3 regions of the Pectobacterium sp. PL64 genome follow, and region 2 is predicted to be linked to each of the others. Evidence: riboswitches for the same ligand, from Rfam matches in the RefSeq annotation. Region 2 holds a riboswitch; each other region holds the start of a gene.
The links. A riboswitch is a leader RNA that binds a small molecule or an ion and turns the genes downstream of it on or off. The one in region 2 is predicted to bind thiamine pyrophosphate.
Positions count from the first base shown of each region.

Region 1: linked by a shared signal. The riboswitch ahead of thiB (thiamine ABC transporter substrate binding subunit) and the one ahead of thiM (hydroxyethylthiazole kinase) in region 2 are both predicted to bind thiamine pyrophosphate.
Region 3: linked by a shared signal. The riboswitch ahead of thiC (phosphomethylpyrimidine synthase ThiC) and the one ahead of thiM (hydroxyethylthiazole kinase) in region 2 are both predicted to bind thiamine pyrophosphate.

Region 1 is NZ_CP092070.1:3,704,018-3,708,156, reverse strand. It holds gene thiP (thiamine/thiamine pyrophosphate ABC transporter permease ThiP) at 1-1,327, opposite strand, end outside; gene thiB (thiamine ABC transporter substrate binding subunit) at 1,303-2,286, opposite strand; TPP riboswitch at 2,367-2,463, opposite strand; gene HP572_RS16585 (LysR family transcriptional regulator) at 2,638-3,543, opposite strand; gene HP572_RS16580 (aromatic alcohol reductase) at 3,828-4,139, shown strand, end outside.
Region 2 is NZ_CP092070.1:3,038,958-3,043,096, reverse strand. It holds gene HP572_RS13695 (GGDEF domain-containing protein) at 1-124, opposite strand, end outside; gene HP572_RS13690 (NAD(P)-dependent alcohol dehydrogenase) at 279-1,298, opposite strand; TPP riboswitch at 1,446-1,542, shown strand; gene thiM (hydroxyethylthiazole kinase) at 1,580-2,374, shown strand; gene thiD (bifunctional hydroxymethylpyrimidine kinase/phosphomethylpyrimidine kinase) at 2,371-3,174, shown strand; gene psiE (phosphate-starvation-inducible protein PsiE) at 3,327-3,734, shown strand; gene yegS (lipid kinase YegS) at 3,763-4,139, opposite strand, start outside.
Region 3 is NZ_CP092070.1:4,780,490-4,784,628, reverse strand. It holds gene nudC (NAD(+) diphosphatase) at 1-580, opposite strand, end outside; gene HP572_RS21485 (Rsd/AlgQ family anti-sigma factor) at 689-1,150, shown strand; TPP riboswitch at 1,273-1,411, shown strand; gene thiC (phosphomethylpyrimidine synthase ThiC) at 1,526-3,520, shown strand; gene thiE (thiamine phosphate synthase) at 3,517-4,139, shown strand, end outside.

The sequences.
Region 1 (4,139 bases), 670 kb from region 2:
CCAGCGATGTGCAGAGTCGGTTGTAACGCTCGGCAACGTCCAGCATTGGGTTTTCCAGCACTTTGATCGCGTACGGGATTGCCATCAGCGCGTTGGTGAACACCACCAGCGCGTAAGGGGACTGCGGTAGCCCGATGCTGTTATTCAGCAGCAGGAAAAAGCCGGTTGCCAGCACAATCCCGGGCATGGCGAGGATGAGCATACCGCTCAGGTTCATCAACTGCCCGTAGAGCGGCTTCTGGCGTAACTTGAGCTCGCGGCTGCTCCAGAGCAGCATCATGGTCAGTACCAGACACAGCAGCCCCGCGCCTAAGGCAATGCGCAGCGAGGTAAACAACGTTTGCCAGAGCACAGGCTGTTGCAGCACGGTAACCAGAGAGCGGTTCACGCCATCCACCACCACGGCCAGCAAAGGAGGGACGACCAGCAGCAACAGCGCACCAATCAGCAGGCCATCGGTGAGGCGGCTTAAGACGCTATCCTGCGGGTTGCGCCAGGCAAGCTGCTGTGTGCTGCCGACGGGCAGAATGCGCCCCAGTCGCTGGCTCAGCAGTACCAAACCAAGACAGCAAACCATCTGAATTAACGCCAGCAGCGCCGCGCGCCCCGGATCGTAATCAAAGCTTAATGCCTGATAGATAGCTAGCTCAATCGTGGTTGCCTGCGGGCCGCCGCCCAGCGACAGCACTGTGGCAAAGCTGGCGAAGCAGAGCATAAAAATCAGCGCGCCAGTGGGTAAGATCTGTCGGCGCAGGGCGGGCCATTCCAGCAGGCGTAAATGCTGCCAGCTGTTCATACCCAGATTCGCGGCCAACTGACGTTGCTCAGTAGCGATGCCTTCTAACGACTGCAACAGCAATCGGGTTGCCAGCGGCAGATTAAAGAAGACGTGCGCTAGCAGGATGCCCTGCAACCCATAGGGCGAAAATGTGTATTTCAGGTCAAACCAGCCCAGCGCAGAGGCCAGCCAGCCTTGGCGACCGTAAACGCTGAGCAGGCCAAACACGGCCACCAGCACGGGCAGCACCAGCGTCATCGCGCATAGGCGCAGCAGCCAGCGATGGCCAGGAAAGCGTCGTCGATACAGCGCTCTGGCGAGAAAAATGGCCGGAACGGTAGAGAACAGCGCAGAAAGAAAAGCCTGCCAGAAGGTAAACCGAATGACATGCCAGAGATAGCTGTCATGCCATAGCGTGCGCCACTGGCTTTCAGGTGCCTGTAGCCACAGGGCACCGAAAGCCAGTGCGGCAACGGAAATTAACAGCGTTGTGGCCAGTAGCCCTGGCCACAGACGTCCGCCGATCAGTGGCTGACGGCGCGTTGCCATGCCTGAATCCACTGCGTCCTTTGATCGGCTACTTCCTGTGCGCTGAACTGCATGGCTTTTTCCGGCACCGCGAGCGTCGCGAAGCCTGCTGGCAGATCAGTTTTAACTGCCGGATACATCCAGTTCGTGGTAGGGATCGCCTGCTGGAAGGTTGGGCTCAGGATGAACTGCATAAAACGTTTTGCCAGCTCGGGATTTTTGCTGGAAGCCAGCTGTCCGGCGACTTCAATTTGCAGATAGTGCCCTTCGCTGAAGGTCGCTGCCGCGTAGTTGTCTTTCTTCTCTTCAATGATGTGATAGGCCGGCGACGTGGTGTAGCTCAGCACCAGATCCGCTTCCCCTTTCAGGAACAGACCGTAGGCTTCGCTCCAGCCTTTGGTGACGGTGACGGTTTTTTTCGCCAGCTTCTGCCAGGCTTGCGGCGCATCGTCGCCGTACACTTTCTGCATCCACATCAGCAGGCCCAGTCCCGGCGTGCTGGTACGTGGATCCTGATAGATCACTTTCCACGGTTCGTTGCTGTCCACCAGCTCATGCAGGCTTTTCGGCGGGTTCTTTAGCGTGTTTTTGTTATACACAAACGCGAAATAGCCGTAGTCATAAGGAACGAACGTTTTATTGCTCCAGCCGCCCGGTACCGTAACGGCGCGGGTGTCCAGATTGTGTGGCGCAAACAGGCCGGTTTGCTCCGCTGCTTGCAACAGATTGTTGTCCAGTCCCAGAATGATATCCGCTTTGCTGTTCTTGCCTTCCATACGCAGACGGTTCAGCAGCGAAGCACCATCTTCCAGCGCGACGAAGTTCAGCTCGCACTCGCACTCTTTTTCAAACGCGGTCTTGATGACAGGGCCTGGACCCCACTCGGAAGCGAATGAGTCATAGGTATAAACGGTCAACGCAGGTTTGGCGAAAGCCGAAGCTGAGAGCAGTAGCAGGCAAGACAGGCTGGTTTTCAGCACGGTGGCTGAACGCGGTAATAATTGATTTAACACTTTGCACTCCTGAGAATCATAGGGTGGCAAAGGACTTTGAGGCAGCAATAAGCAGCACTCTCAAATCCCTTCGCCGGTATTAACCGGATCAGGTTCGACGGGTATCTTCTCAGCGAAAAATTTTCCGCACCCCGTTGAGAACGGCACATTGTAAAGGGTTAAGTCGGGCAGCGAAAGGCTCTCAGCGTTCCGGCGGCGCAAACTAGGCGGATTTAAAATCAAACCCGCCCTATTGGCTCGCTCAGATACTGCGGTGTAACAGCCGCATGCTCACAACTTCGCTTAACGTGACGGCTTTTGTGTCCTATTTGTGGTCATTTACCATTTAACGGCCTCTTTCCCGATCCGCGCAGTACACCAGTCAATAAAGGCGCGGATCGCAGGCGAGAGGTGGCGGCTTTGTGGGTAGAGAATGAAAAGAGGTTCAAGCGGGGCACTGATATCAGGAAGTAGCCTGACAAGATGTCCATCAGCAAGTTGCTGGGGCACCATATAGCTGGCAATGCGTATTAGCCCCAAACCGGCTACACCAGCGGCAACATAGGCATCAGTGTCATTGACGCTGATCTGTGCTGTTATTGGAATCGCTACGGTGCGCGATCCATCGTGAAAATCCCAGCGAGCTGAATGTCCTGTCCGGCTGTGGGTATATCCTACTGCGGTGTGCTCTTTGAGCGAGTCTAACGTTGTAGGGTAACCATGCTTCTCTAGATAGCGTGGAGACGCGCAAATATACCACTGGAACGCACCGAGTCGCCGTGCGACCAGTCGCGATAACGGCGGTTCTCCGGTTCTGATGACACAATCGATACCCTGCTGGACGATATCCACGGTGGCATCACCCAAGTGGAAGTCCAACTTTATTCCGGGATGACGTTCAAAGAAGTCGGGCAGCGTGGGGATAAGGAAATTTTTGACCAGAGAAGATGTCGCCCCGATTCTGATCGTTCCATGCAGTTCTTCCTTTTGCTGTGCCGTTACGCTTTCTGCGGCGTGCACATCATGCAAGATCGCTTTGCAACTGTCGTAATAGCGCAGGCCAACATCCGTAATGCTGAGCGCTCGTGTTGTTCGGTTGAGTAACCGAGCCCCCAGATGTGATTCGAGTTCCTTAATGCTGCGGGTTACGGTGGAGGGTAAAACATGCATGGTTTCCGCCGCTTTTTTGAAACTACCCGCATCGACCACTCGCATGAATATTTCCATGGCCTGAAACCGATCCATACGATGTCTCCTCATTTTGTTATGAAACTTCATAAGACGCGTATATGGCGTACCTATCGTGTCAGCGGCTACATCACTTAATTGTTTGATTTTTTCAAATTATGAAGTGATGTGGCTGAATCTTATCATGCGCGCATTCTTGTATAACATAACGCTCGATCTTTGGGTGTCCTGATTTTTTACAAGAGTTATCAGCTCAGGGACATATTGGCAAACTGAATGCATGGGGAAAATTCGCTCATCCCTATGATGTAGATAATTTGAAATTTCGAAGGAGTTAAAAAATGAATAACAGCGGATCGGTGCTGAAGGACATTCTTGTGCTTGGTGCAGGACAGCTCGGTATGGCGGTCCTACGTGCTCTCGCCCCGCGTGCGCGAGCCTTGGAGTTGTCGGTCACGGCGCTCGTTTCACCGGATACTATTAACGATCCTTCGGTGCAGGATAGGGCAAAGCTGGCTGAACTCCGCGCACTAGGCATTGACGTTATGGGCTTCGACCTGGCTTCTGATGAACACGCCCTGACAGCGCTTTTCAGGAATTATAAGACGGTATTGAATTGTTCGGGATTTGTGGCAGGGCCGGGCACTCAGATG
Region 2 (4,139 bases):
GATGCTCTAAAAACAGGACATTAAATATAACGATCAGCGCTGACGATAACAGGGCGAGCCTTATGGAATAAGACGCCTTTTTATTTTTATCAATGAAATCATAATCATATTGTTTGAAAGGCATCACTCACCTCCTCTTGTATCACCTTTTAATCCTATCATGAAACAGATTGAATAGATTCAGTATTATGCTAACCGGTGGTGTACTCCAGAGAATGACGTAGGGCAGGCTGATGCTGCAAAAAGCAGACGCCTGATGGCTCAGGCGTCTTTACCGATTAAAAATCGGCTTTCAGTACCACGCGGTAGCGGGCTTTGCCGTCACGCACGTGCTGGATGGCATCATTGATTTTCGACATCGGGAACAGTTCCGTCTGCGGTTTCACGTTGGCGCGCGCGGCGAGCTTCATCAAGGAACGCAGCTCATGCGGTGAACCGGTAGAAGAACCGGAAACACTGCGGTCGCCCGCGATAAGGGTGAAGGCTGGAACGCTGAATGGCTTCATCACCGCGCCGACGGTATGGAACTTCCCGTTATAAGCGAGCGCGTTGAAATAGGGCTGCCATTCCAGATCGACGCTCACGGTGTTGATGATGAGATCGAACTGGCCTGCCAGTGCGGTCAGCGCCTGCGGATCGCGGCTATTAACGACCTTATCGGCACCCATCGCCAGCACTTCTTGCTCTTTGGCTGGGTTCGAGCTGAACGCCGTGACTTCACAGCCCATCGCGTGCAGGAGCTTAATTGCGATATGACCCAGGCCACCGATACCGATCACGCCGACGCGGCTAGTTGCGGTGATATGATGCATTAACAGCGGTTTGAACACGGTGATGCCGCCGCACAGCAACGGACCCGCTGATTCGATATCAATGGAGTCAGGAAGCGGAATAGCCCACTGCCAGTTCGCACGGATTTTATCGGCAAAACCGCCTTTATTCAGGATCGTCGGCACGCTGCCTTGCTGACAGTTGGTTTGGCTACCGCTGATACAGGCATCGCAGTGCCCACAGCTGCGTGCTGTCCAGCCAATACCGACACGCTGACCAACCTTTAATCCTTTGTTTTTCGCCGCGTCACCCAGTGCGTGTACACGGCCAATGATTTCATGCCCGGCAACCAGCGGATAGCTCGACATGCCCCATTCGTTATCGATCATCGACAGGTCGGAATGGCACACGCCGCAGTAATCAACCGTGACTTCTACGTCTTCCGCTTGCAGTTCACCCGCATCAAACTCATACAACTCCAGCGCTGCGCCTGCTTCCGGTGCGGCATAACTCTTTATCATCGTCATCACAATTTCCTCAGTATGGGTTTGATTAACCAGTCTAAAGGGTTATGGCGTTTTTCTCTATGTCACAACGTGCCTGTGGTTTTTCATTTTGTGTCGGGTGGGCCGCGCTTGCTTTACGTTACCCACTTACTTATGCTGCAAAGCGTAGTACATGACTCGGGGTGCCCTTCTTTGTGAAGGCTGAGAAATACCCGTACCACCTGATCTGGATAATGCCAGCGTAGGGAAGTCACGGTATGCCCCACCGGTTGCCGCCTTCTTCCACGCCGGTTGGGAGACTTATGAACACGCGACCCGCCGACTTTTCTGCCGCTCAGGCTGCAACATCACTCACTCAATTCCGTTCTGCTTCGCCGCTGGTGCACTGTCTGACCAATGATGTGGTGCAATCTTTTACTGCTAATGTGCTGCTGGCGCTGAATGCATCGCCTGCAATGGTGGTCGATCCCGAAGAAGCTGCGCAGTTCAGCGCGGTGGCCGATGCGCTGCTGATTAATGTCGGAACGCTGGAACGCACGTGCGCTGAGGCGATGCGAGCGGCGGTAAACAGCGCCCATCAGGCGGGGACGCCGTGGGTGCTCGATCCGGTTGCCGTAGGCGGTTTGACCTTTCGGAGTGAATTCTGCCGTGAACTGCTAGCGTGGAAGCCAGCGGCGATTCGCGGTAATGCGTCTGAAATTATGGCGCTGGCGGGCTTAGCCGCACAGGGGCGGGGCGTGGATAGCGCCGATGATTCGCTGGCGGCACTCCCTGCTGCGCGCGAGCTGGCGCGGCAAGTGGGGACGATGGTTGCGGTGACCGGCGTGGTGGATTATGTCACGGACGGCGAGCGAGATATCGCGGTAACTGGCGGCGATAGCATGATGACGCGCGTGGTCGGTACGGGCTGTGCGCTGTCGGCGGTTGTGGCGGGTTTCTGTTCTCTGGAGGGGGATCGCTTATCGCATGTAGCGGCGGCGTGTTATGTCATGGCGCAGGCGGGACAGCAGGCAGCCTCGGTGGCGCAGGGGACGGGGAGTTTTATACCCAACTTCCTCGATAGACTCTATACCCTGCGCGCGGAGGATCTGGCATGAAGCGTATCAATGCGTTGACGATTGCAGGCACCGATCCGAGCGGCGGGGCGGGTATTCAGGCGGATTTAAAAGCCTTTTCCGCGCTGGGCGCTTACGGCACCTCGGTCATTACCGCGCTGGTGGCGCAAAACACGCGCGGCGTGCAGTCCGTCTACCGGATTGAACCGGATTTTGTCGCAGCACAGCTGGATTCCGTGCTGAGCGATGTGCGCATCGACAGCGCCAAGATTGGGATGCTGGCGCAGACCGATATAGTTGAAACCGTTGCCGAACGCCTGCGTCATTACGCGGTGCCTTTCGTGGTGCTGGACACCGTGATGCTGGCGAAAAGTGGCGATCCGCTACTCGCGCCGGAGGCGGTGGAATCGATCCGTCGTGAGCTGCTGCCGCTGGTTTCTCTGATTACGCCTAACCTGCCGGAAGCCGCTGCGCTGTTGAATACCTCACCTGCCGCTAACGAACAGGAAATGCGTGAGCAGGGGGAGGCGCTGCTGGCGATGGGCTGTCAGGCGGTGCTGATGAAAGGCGGTCACCTCAGTGAAGCGGAGAGCCCGGACTGGCTGTTCAGCCGTCAGGCCGAGCCACAGCGTTTTAGTTCTCCGCGCGTGAATACACGCCATACGCACGGCACTGGCTGCACGCTGTCTGCTGCACTGGCGGCGCTGCGACCGCGCCACGATAGCTGGGGCGAGACGGTCAAGGCAGCGAAGGACTATTTACAGCAGGCATTACAGCAGGCCGACACGCTGGAGGTCGGGCACGGCATCGGCCCCGTTCATCACTTCCACCGCTGGTGGTAGCACCATAAGTAAATTGACTTGTACTTCGCGTGACATATTTGCCAGTAATTTCAAATTAAATTAAGCGTATTCGGCATAGACAGTGCGTGATCGTCCGGTTATTTTGCTGTGAATTCTTGGCGTTAATGTGAAATAGGGTGTGGGGATAATATATGGCAGGTTCTGCTCGCAGTGCGATGGCTGCCAAGGCGCTTCAGACGATACTCAATATCGGCCTGCTGGTGCTGGCGATCATTCTGGTGATTTTTTTAGTCAAGGAAACGTTCCATCTGGCGAAGGTGCTGTTGATCTCCAACGAGAAAGATTCCTCCTATCAGCTGATAGAAGGCATTGTGATCTATTTCCTGTATTTTGAGTTCATTGCGCTAATCGTGAAGTATTTCCAGTCCGGCTATCACTTCCCGCTGCGCTACTTTATCTACATCGGCATTACAGCCATCATTCGCCTGATTATTGTCGATCACAAAAGCCCGTCGGATACGCTGGTGTATTCCGCGGCGATCCTGCTGCTGGTGTTTACGCTGTATCTGGCAAACAGTAATCGCCTGAAACGGGAATAGTAGAAACAGGAATAGCTGAAACGCGCCGCTATTCCAGCAGCGAGCATTGGGGCGGCAGCCGACAGTGAATCGCCGCGGGAAGCACCTCGATATGGAAGCGTTTGGCGCTGAACGGCTCGCCGTCCAGATTAAACGTCATATCGTCCGGGGCGGTAATCTCCAGCCACGGCAGGGTAGCGGAAATCATGTTCTGGTTTTCGCTGCCGGTGAACCAGGCTTGCAGCATATTCGGTAGCAGCTCGGTTGCCGACAGTACACTCAGTTCCAGCAGTCCGTCATTGATCAGCGCCTCCGGGCAAAGCTGCTGCCCGCCGCCTGCCTGACGACCATTTCCTACCGCGACAACCAGTGTATCCCCTGACCAGTGAAAATCTGGCCCGCGAATCTCACAGCGTTCGGCTTGCA
Region 3 (4,139 bases), 1.7 Mb from region 2:
AAGGCTGCGAGCTCACATAGCGCAGGTTTTTTATCTGAATTTGGCTCTCTTCCATCACCTCACGCACGACCGTCTGCTCCAGCGTTTCGCCCACTTCGACAAATCCGGCCAGCACGGTGTACATGTTTCCGCGATGCCGATTGTGTTGTGCCAGCAAAATTTCCTCGCCACGGCGAATCGCAACGATGATGCAAGGCGCGATCTGCGGATAATAGCGCTCTTTGCAGTGGTGACATAAGCACGCCAGCTCGGTTTTACTCCGCACCATTTCATGGCCGCAATAACCGCAAAAACGATGAGAGCGATAGAATTCAGCCAGCTGTACGCCGCGCCCCGCGAGTTGGAATAAGCCGACGTCCTGATCGAGCAACTGGCGAACCGATGCCATATCGGAATCCCGCCCCTGACAGACCAGCCAGACAGGCAGTCCTTGCCATTCACCAATTTGGCGAGCCGTTTTCCCCTGCAACGACCACGCCGTAGCCGTTCCGCGCGGTAATTCTCCCTGAGGGAGCCAGATTTGTACCGCATCGCTAACTACCCACCAGCCGGTTTCGTCACCTTTTAGCGTCTGTTCCATATCTTTTTATTGCTCCACTGCCACTTCACTGGCATTTTACATTCAGAGTGATTACATAAGTTTTATAACTGGGATTTCAGTTATTTCTTACCGTTCACGGAGTCAACAATGCTAAACCAGCTACAAAGTCTAACTGAATACGTTGGTGGCAATAATGCGTTAATCGACCAATGGCTACAAGCGCGTAAGCAGCTTCTGGTGGCTTACTATCATCTGGTTGGCATCAAGCCGAATAAGGAAACGCTTTCTCTTCTGGATGAAGAGGCATTGGATAATTTTTGCCAGAATCTGGTGGACTATCTTTCTACCGGCCACTTTCATTTATACGAAAAAATGCTGCATGAAGCCGCGACGCACAGCGAACAAGTATTAGCGCTTTCCACCCAGCTCGACCTCGCCCTGCAAAATAACACGCAGCAAATTATGACGTTTTACGATAGCCATCTGGCGGCAGCCATCGACCACGATAACTGCCTCGAATTCCAGCAGGCACTCTCCCACGTCGGCGAAGCGCTGGAAGAACGTTTTACGTTAGAAGACAGAATGATCCAGCAGGTTTACGACAAATAGTCGTCATTTGACGTTATTTCAGGACATCATCACACATTGTAAAAGCAAAAGCGGCACGCTTTGACATCCGCGTTTTGCCGACATACAGTGTAGGGGTTTTATTGGCCCGTTTAAGAGACGGGCATATCTTGTCGGAGTGCCTAGCGTGCTCGTGTTTCGTTTATGACGAAATTTATGAGCGCACAGGCTGAGACCGTTAATTCGGGATCCGCGGAACCTGATCGGGTTAATACCTGCGAAGGGAACAAGAGTAATGCACCTCATTGAGCCCAAGGCTGTGTATTCCCACATACCTGCTCTGACGCTCAATATCATTATTACTCCCTCCGGGCTCCAGACAAGCAATCTTCCCTTTACGTCTTACAGGAACTTGCTATGTCTACAGAACCATTGTCTAAAGAACCGTTATCTGTAAACCCATTGTCTACAGAAGCACAGCTACCCACAGCATCCAAATCGGGTCGCCGTGAACAGCGTGCCGCCGCCCAGCAGTTTATTGAAACCTTACAGGGAACCGCCTTTCCCAATTCCAAACGCATTTACCTTACGGGCTCACGTGATGATATCCACGTACCGATGCGAGAAATTCAGCTCAGCCCGACACTACTCGGCGGCAGTAAAGACAACCCCCAATACGAGCCCAATGAGCCAATCCCGGTTTACGATACGTCAGGGCCTTATGGCGATCCCGCTGCGCAACCCGATGTCCGAGTTGGGCTAGCGAAGCTGCGCACCAGTTGGATTGCAGAACGTCACGACACCGAGGCGCTATCTGGCGTCAGCTCCGATTTCACCCAGCAGCGTCTGGCGGATGCGGGTCTGGATCATCTGCGCTTCGAGCACTTGCCACGACCTTTACGTGCCAAAGCGGGCAAACGCGTTACTCAACTTCACTATGCGCGACAGGGCGTGATTACCCCCGAAATGGAATTTATCGCCATTCGCGAAAATATGGGACGCGAGCGTATTCGCACTGACGTGCTACGCCAGCAGCATCCGGGCCAAAGTTTCGGAGCTCTCCTGCCGGAGAACATCACGCCGGAATTTGTCCGTCAGGAAGTGGCCGCCGGCCGCGCCATTATCCCTTCCAACATCAACCACCCAGAATCAGAGCCGATGATTATCGGCCGCAATTTTCTGGTGAAGGTTAACGCCAATATCGGCAACTCCGCCGTGACCTCCTCCATCGAAGAAGAGGTGGAAAAGCTGGTCTGGTCTACCCGCTGGGGTGCAGATACGGTGATGGATCTCTCCACTGGTCGCTATATTCACGAAACCCGCGAGTGGATTCTGCGTAACAGCCCCGTGCCAATCGGGACGGTACCGATTTATCAGGCGCTGGAGAAAGTGAACGGCGTGGCGGAAAACCTGAACTGGGAAATGTTCCGCGATACGCTGCTGGAGCAGGCGGAACAGGGCGTGGACTACTTCACCATCCACGCTGGCGTGCTGTTACGCTACGTACCGATGACCGCTAAACGCCTGACCGGCATCGTCTCACGCGGCGGCTCCATTATGGCGAAGTGGTGCCTGTCGCATCACAAAGAGAGCTTCCTGTACGAACACTTCCGTGAGATTTGTGAAATTTGTGCCGCTTACGACGTCGCGCTGTCGCTGGGTGACGGCTTACGCCCCGGCTCCATTCAGGATGCCAACGACGAAGCCCAGTTTGCCGAACTGCATACGCTGGGCGAGCTGACTAAAATCGCCTGGGAATACGACGTTCAGGTGATGATCGAAGGCCCCGGCCACGTTCCGATGCAGATGATCCGCCGCAACATGACCGAAGAGCTGGAGCACTGCCATGAAGCGCCGTTCTATACGCTCGGCCCACTCACCACCGATATCGCACCGGGTTATGATCACTTCACCTCCGGCATCGGTGCAGCCATGATCGGCTGGTTCGGTTGCGCGATGCTCTGCTACGTGACGCCGAAGGAACATCTTGGCTTGCCGAACAAAGAAGACGTTAAACAGGGGCTGATTACCTACAAGATCGCCGCTCACGCCGCCGATCTGGCAAAAGGCCACCCCGGCGCGCAGATCCGCGATAACGCCATGTCAAAAGCGCGTTTCGAATTCCGCTGGGAAGACCAGTTCAATCTGGCGCTCGATCCCCAAACCGCTCGCGCCTACCACGATGAAACCCTGCCGCAAGAATCCGGTAAAGTCGCCCACTTCTGTTCCATGTGCGGCCCCAAATTCTGCTCGATGAAAATCTCACAGGAAGTACGCGACTACGCGGCGAAACAGGAAGCGGAAGCCAAACCGATTGAAGTCGGTATGGAGCAGATGTCGCAAGAATTCCGCTCACGCGGCAGCGAGCTTTATCACAGCGCCACCAGCCTGCAAACCGAGGTAAGCAAATGACGGACTCGACGCCTTTTGCCCCAACGGCACAGCGGCTGGGGCTTTATCCCGTCGTCGATAGCGTGGAATGGATCGAGCGACTACTCGGCGTCGGGGTGAAAACGATCCAGCTCCGGATCAAAGGTCGGTCAGATGAACAAGCAGAAGCCGAGGTGATCCAGGCGATCGCCTTGGGTCGCCGCTATCAGGCGCAGCTTTTCATCAATGACTATTGGAAATTAGCCGTAAAACATCAGGCGCACGGCGTACATCTGGGTCAGGAAGATCTGGATACCGCCGATCTGATCGCGATTAAACAAGCTGGCCTGCGTTTAGGCGTCTCCACGCACGACGATCGTGAGCTGGCGCGCGCGGTGGCGATCAGCCCGTCCTACATCGCGCTGGGGCATATTTTCCCTACGCAAACCAAAGACATGCCATCAGCGCCGCAGGGGCTCGCTGAACTGACGCGCCACATCACCAATCTGCAAGACCGTTTTCCCACCGTGGCGATTGGCGGTATCAGCATCGATAGCGTCCCTGCGGTGCTAAAAACGGGCGTCGGCAGCATTGCCGTCGTCAGCGCCATTACGCAGGCACCAGACTGGCGGCAAGCAACGGCAACGTTGCTCAGGATGAT